Linked DNA regions of Desulfopila inferna. The protein of the gene in region 1 interacts with the protein of each later gene in a pairwise test. Links are inferred from orthologs where the notes say so. Each region holds a gene or a part of one and is shown on either strand. Other genes may lie near its edges. The genes, in order: hflK and ftsH.

Region 1 (3,259 bases):
GTTCAGCAATGGGGCCGGCGATTCGACCGCAATCCTGCAACATGGGGAATACTACCGGATCATTACTGCTCTGACACTTCATGCCGACCTGACCCACCTGCTGGGCAACTGCTTTCTGGGAGGCTTTCTTCTCCATTTTTTCTGTAAAACCGTAGGGCCTGGCGTTGGGGTTTTTGCTGTCCTCCTCTCTGCCGCCCTGGGCAATTACATCAACGTCTATCTGCATGGCCCGGGGCATCATTTTGTCGGCTACTCCACTGCAGTTTTTGCCACCATTGGCATGCTGGCCATGGCTAGTTACCACAGCAAAAAGAGTGTATCAACCCTGCAGATTCTCGTCCCTTTCATGGCTGGTGCCGCATTACTTGCCATGACGGGGAGTTCCGGAGAACGAACTGATCTGGGTGCCCATTTCTTTGGGATATTGAGCGGTTTTTTCATCGGCAGACTGCTGATTACTGAGCTGGCTATCAACTTGCGAAAATCATCTTTACTGCAGCTGGTTCTTTTCCTTTTTACGGCTTTTGTTGTTTACTTCAGCTGGGATATTGGAATGCAGAGGGTATATTGACGTATCATTCTCCTGAAGATGCAGTCCATTGCATTATCCCCCAATTGGCCTGTTTTCACCATGGCGAAATGAATCAAATGATCCGTTAGTTTTTTTTCCCGGGCGCCGCGAAAATACAGCGGTTGCTGCTTTGCAAAAGTCAATCTTCTCTTTCCAACTCCGCTTTTTCATGGTAAGTTAGGTTCTTATTTTTTAAATTTACAAGCACTGGTTAATACTTATTTTTCTAAGTTGATTATTTACGGAACCATAACTTTACCTTCCGGAAAGGATAGTATCCTCGCCGTGAGACTTCGGAAAGTGAAGACAACAACGAAATCAGGAGATTTATATGTCCAATCATGATCAACAGCCTCCATGGGGAAGCAAGAAAAAGCCCCAGACCCCCGAAGAAATGGTGGCCCAGATTATCAAGAAGCTACAGGATTTTTTTTCCGATCACAAAAAGCCGCCGGGTGGCGGTGATGACGGAGACAAGCCGCAAAAATCATTCAATCCCTTTTCCGGAATCGGAAAAATACTGGCTGTAGTGCTGGTGATTCTTGTTTTTCAGGGCGTCATGTCTTCCATCTATAAAATAACTCCGGGTGAGGTAGGTGTTATACTGCGCCTCGGTAAATACAATAAAACCACAGAACCTGGCCTCCATTTAAAGATTCCCTATTTCGATAAACTCTTCAAGGTTGATGTGGAGAGCATCCGCAAAGAGGAATTTGGTTTTCGCCAAACCTCACCCGGCCAGAGAAGCTCTTTTGCCAGAGGTGAGTATGAGCACGAATCTCTCATGCTGACCGCCGATAAGAATGTCATTAACGTTGCCTGGATCGTGCAATACCGGGTCAACAACCCCGGTAACTTTCTGTTCATGGTAAAGGATGTTCGCCAGGCCATTCGCGATCTCTCGGAAGCCACCACCAGACGAATCGTCGGCAATATGGATTTCGATTATGTTCTCAGCAACCGGGATCTTCTGGCCATGTCGGTGAAAAACGAGCTGCAAGCACAGCTCAACAATATTCGTGCAGGCGTCGGCATCGGCACAGTTCAGTTCCAGGACATCAATCCTCCTGAACCCGTGAAGCCGGCATTCAACGAAGTCAACGAAGCCGACCAGGACATGAAGCGACTGGTCAACCAAGCCGAAGAGCAATACAACAAGGTCATCCCGAAAGCCCGTGGCCAGGCCAAGCAGATCATCGAAGAGTCCTATGGTTACGCGGCAAAGCGTGTCAATAACGCCAAAGGTGAAACGGGAAGATTCCTCGATATTCTCGCAGAGTATGCCAATGCACCGGATGTCACCAGAAAACGAATGTATCTTGAAACCATGCAGGAAATCATTCCGACAGTCAGATCCGTCTACGTCCTCGATAAAAATCAGCAGACACCAATCCCCTTGTTGAATCTGAGCGGTGACAAAGGACTGGATTTTTCCACTCCCCAAAATGACAATCAGCAGAGGACCAAATAATGAAAAACATAGCAAAATTTTTACTCGTCGGCTTAGTTCTGGCGGCCATCGTCATCATCTATGATGGCTTCTTCATACTGGAAGAGGGGAAACAGGCGGTTATAACGCAATTCGGCGCACCAGTCGCCTCGAAAACCGAGGCAGGGCTCCACTTCAAAAAGCCGTTTTTCCATCAAGTTCAACTTTTCGAGAAAAAGATCCAGATCTGGGATGGCGAGCCGAACCAGGTTCCCACCAACGATAAAACCTACGTCTATCTCGATGTCACCGCAAGGTGGAAGATTGCCGATCCCCTGCAGTTTCTGCGAGCGGTAAAGACGGAGGCACGAGCTCAATCCCTGCTGAGCGATATCATCGACGGTACGGTCAGGGATATGGTCAACAAAAACGATCTTAGCGAAATTATCCGCAGCTCCGACTGGTCGGAAGCAACCATGACTCCGTCCAATTATGGACTTGAGGCCAGACCGAAAATGGGCAGAGACAAGATCGCCGCACGCGTACTCGAGATTGCCTCAAAAGTTACGCCGCAGTACGGCATTGAGCTTAATGAAGTGATGTTTAAGCGAGTCAACTATATCGAATCGGTACAACTCCGTGTCTACGACAGGATGATCTCCGAGCGAAAGCGTATCGCCGCGGAGAAACGCTCCTTCGGTGAAGGCCAGAAGGCTGAAATTCTCGGACAGGTTGAGAGAGAGTATAACGAGATCACCTCCGAGGCCAATCGTGAAGCACTCCGCATTAAAGGTAAAGCGGATGCTGAAGCGACCAAGATATACGGCCTCGCCTATTCCAAGGATCCTGAGTTCTATTCATTCCAGAGATCACTCGAAGGCTATGCTAAAATTATCGGTGCGAACACCAACCTGGTGCTCTCTGCCGATTCAGAACTTTACCAGTATGTAAAGGAGGTTTCCGGCAACACCGCCGAATAAAGGATAACCTTTGACAACAATACGGACGGGGGCAGAAAAGCCCCCGTTTTTTTTTACCTCCGCTTCCTCCGACATTACCTTGAAAGAAACGGTCAGACGAAGGCTTCACGCTTAGGTGCCTGTTATTCAATCGTCTGAATCTTCTCCGCCGCTCGGGTAGGCTGGTGCATGATGTCCAGAAAAGGGGATTCTGCCCTTTTCATCCAGCAAAACCTCCAACCGATCCAGGTCCCCTTCATCGGCAATCTCATCGACATGCAGCTTTTCAAAACGGCAGTT
Region 2 (3,289 bases), on another replicon or contig:
CGCCGCCCACCTGCGGGAAAACGATATATCCTGCACCAAGATTAATAAAATCTCTCAGGGCCGCCCGCACATTCTCGATAAACTTCGGGATAAGCAAATAAGCTGGCTTATCAACACATCATTTGGCAAACGGACGACAGAGGATTCCTACTCGATCAGAAGGGCTGCTCTTGAGCTGCATGTTCCCTACACAACCACATTATCAGGGGCTGGCGCCACGGTCAGAGCGCTGCAGGATCTCAAGCATAATATCATAGGGGTAAAGCCGGTGCAGCATTTCACGGCTTGCGGATGATCTCATCTGCTTTACTGCTGAAAAAAGCACTCTTTTCACTAAATTGTAGCAGCATAAAGGAAGAGGAAAAAATACCTTGCCCCTCGACATTGAATCATTATGATTTACAGTAGATTGATTGATAGAAATGATTGGATTTAATTTTTATTCTTTTCGTTAAAAAAAACAGAAAGTTAAATCCAGTTGAAGATAAACGGAGAACCCCCGGAGGATTCTTTGAACACCTTTTATAAAAATCTGAGCATGTGGTTGGTTATTGGCCTGACCATGATCCTGCTGTTCAACCTTTTCAATAAGCCTCAAGGCACAGCAACATCGCTCACCTATAGTGAATTTATTTCCAGAGTCGAATCAAGGACGATAAACCGCGTTGATCTCAGTGGTGATACAATCAGCGGCACGACTCAGGACGGTAAGCCCTTCCGTACCATCTATCCGATGAATGATGATGAACTTATACCCATGCTGCGGGAGTCAGGAGTTGAAATTAACGTCAAGGAAGGACAAAAAGACTCCTTCCTGATGACCGTCTTTGTTTCATGGTTTCCCATGCTGCTCCTTATCGGTGTCTGGATCTTCTTTATGCGGCAGATGCAGGGAGGCGGCAAAGGTGGAGCTCTGTCTTTCGGTAAAAACCGCGCACGCCTCATGGAGCAGGGACAGAATAAGTTTACCTTTGCCGACGTTGCGGGAATAGATGAAGCCAAGGAAGAACTCGAAGAAATAATCGATTTCCTCAGAGAACCTCAGAAATTTACCCAATTGGGCGGCCGTATCCCCAAAGGCGTCCTGCTGGCCGGTGCTCCCGGTACCGGTAAAACGCTGCTGGCCAAGGCTATAGCGGGTGAAGCGGATGTCCCTTTCTTTTCCATTTCCGGATCTGACTTTGTCGAGATGTTTGTCGGTGTCGGAGCAAGTCGTGTCCGTGATCTCTTCACCCAGGGCAAAAAGAATGCACCATGCATTATCTTCATTGACGAAATCGATGCGGTCGGACGACATCGTGGAGCAGGCCTGGGCGGCGGTCACGATGAACGCGAGCAGACTCTCAACCAGCTGCTGGTGGAGATGGATGGTTTTGAGTCCAATGAAGGCGTCATTATTGTGGCGGCCACTAACCGTCCGGACGTTCTCGATCCAGCGTTGTTGCGTCCCGGACGCTTTGACCGGCAGGTTGTCGTTCCGGTTCCCGATGTCGGGGGCCGTAAGCAGATCCTTGAGATCTATTGCAAAAAGACCAAGATGGCGACGAATGTCGATCTTGAAGTAGTTGCCCGTGGCACCCCGGGGTTTTCAGGTGCCGATCTGGAGAATTTGGTCAACGAAGCGGCCCTGCTGGCTGCACGTACAGGCGCCAAGGAAATCGACCTCGACCTCCTGGAGAAAGCCAAAGACAAGATCATGATGGGAGCGGAACGCCGTTCCATGATCATTACCGAGAAGGAAAAAGAGGTTACCGCCTATCACGAAGCCGGGCATGCCCTTGTTGCCAAACTGTTGCCTGGAACCGATCCTATTCACAAGGTGACGATCATTCCACGTGGACGCGCGCTCGGTCTGACCATGCAGCTCCCCATAGATGAAAAATATACGCATTCCAAAAGCTTTCTGGAAAGTACCATCTGCATTCTCTTCGGAGGCAGAATTGCCGAGCAGATCATTTTTAATGAGATCACCACCGGCGCCGGCAACGATCTCGAAAGAGCAACTGCACTTGCTCGAAAAATGGTGTGTGAATGGGGAATGAGCGATGAACTTGGACCCCTGACTTTTGGAAAGAAGGAAGAGCAGATCTTTCTGGGCCGGGAAATCTCCCAGAATCGTGACTTCAGTGAAGAGACAGCCCGCCAGATCGATGGTGCCGTGAAAAACATCGTCATCACCGCCAGGGACAAGGTCAGCAATCTTCTTGAAGAAAATCGGGATATTCTGGAAAGAGTAGCCGCAGAACTTCTCGAGAAGGAGACCATCGTCCTGGAAGACATCGAGGCGATTATGGAAGAGCTTCATCCGGAGAAATATCCACATAAAGTCCGGACTGAAAAGGCCAAATCCGAACCTCAGCCTGAGTCTTCGATTATTGTGGACTCCGAAATTAAAGCTGAGAAAAAACCGGAAGAGAAACCCGCAGAAGCTGAAGAAGCTAAAGATCCGGTCGCTGATGCAGAGCAGAAGGACCGGGTAGAATTATCCAGCCGAAAAAAATCCGCCGAAGGCCAGAAATCATCATCAGGTAAAAAAGGTGATGATACCGCCGAAGCCAGAACATAACCATCTGAGGATTCTTCTATGCAGGTAATGGGGATTCTCAATGTAACCCCTGATTCTTTCTCCGACGGCGGGCTGCATTTTTCTTTGCAGGCCGCCATCGAACAGGCTGATCGTATGGTTGAGGAAGGTGTCGATATCATCGATATCGGCGGTGAATCCACCAGACCATTCGCTGAACCGGTTTCAGCCGAGGAAGAGTTGAACAGAGTCATACCGGTCATTGAAAATATTCGTGGCAAACATTCCACTCCGATCTCAATCGATACCAGTAAAGCAGAAGTTGCCCGCCTCGCCCTTGAGGCCGGTGCAAATATTATAAACGATATTTCTGCCTTGCGAAAAGATCCCGATATGCTTGGTCTGGTGCAGTCCACCACGGTTCCGGTGATCATCATGCATATGAAGGGTACGCCCGGCGATATGCAGGTCAATCCCGAATATGATGATGTTGTCGACGAGATTAAGAGATTCTTTGAAGAAAGGCTTCTCTGGCTCGAAAAAAACGGAGTCGATATCAACCGAATTACCATTGATCCGGGAATTGGTTTCGGCAAGAATCGCAAACACAACCTTTCCATCATCAAACATCTCGGCGAGCTGAAAGAGCTGGGTCGGCCACTTCTACTGGCTCATTCGCGAAAACGGTTTCTCGGGGATATTACCGGCAGGGATGCCGAAGACAGGGATCTTCCCACGGCAGTTGTCTCAGCCTTGGCACTTTAT

The links.
Region 2: the proteins of hflK (region 1) and ftsH interact in binary tests that used the Escherichia coli proteins (3 or more experiments, as listed by UniProt). The link is inferred for Desulfopila inferna from one-to-one orthologs.

What each region holds. Positions count from the first base shown.
Region 1 is NZ_JAFFQE010000005.1:312,092-315,350, forward strand. What follows is about bases 43-2,972. They hold hflK (FtsH protease activity modulator HflK), read left to right. Parts: upstream 43-902; coding sequence 903-2,042; downstream 2,043-2,972. Other genes in these bases: JWG88_RS14535 (rhomboid family intramembrane serine protease), read left to right, coding at 43-571; hflC (protease modulator HflC), read left to right, coding at 2,042-2,972. Also shown: more of JWG88_RS14535, read left to right, coding at 1-42; more of hflC, read left to right, coding at 2,973-2,980; JWG88_RS14550 (hypothetical protein), read right to left, coding at 3,107-3,259.
Region 2 is NZ_JAFFQE010000008.1:15,320-18,608, forward strand. The notes cover bases 79-3,038. They hold ftsH (ATP-dependent zinc metalloprotease FtsH), read left to right. Parts: upstream 79-511; coding sequence 512-2,566; downstream 2,567-3,038. Other genes in these bases: carB (carbamoyl-phosphate synthase large subunit), read left to right, coding at 79-295; folP (dihydropteroate synthase), read left to right, coding at 2,585-3,038. In the rest of the region: more of carB, read left to right, coding at 1-78; more of folP, read left to right, coding at 3,039-3,289. UniProt on the Escherichia coli protein: Acts as a processive, ATP-dependent zinc metallopeptidase for both cytoplasmic and membrane proteins. Plays a role in the quality control of integral membrane proteins.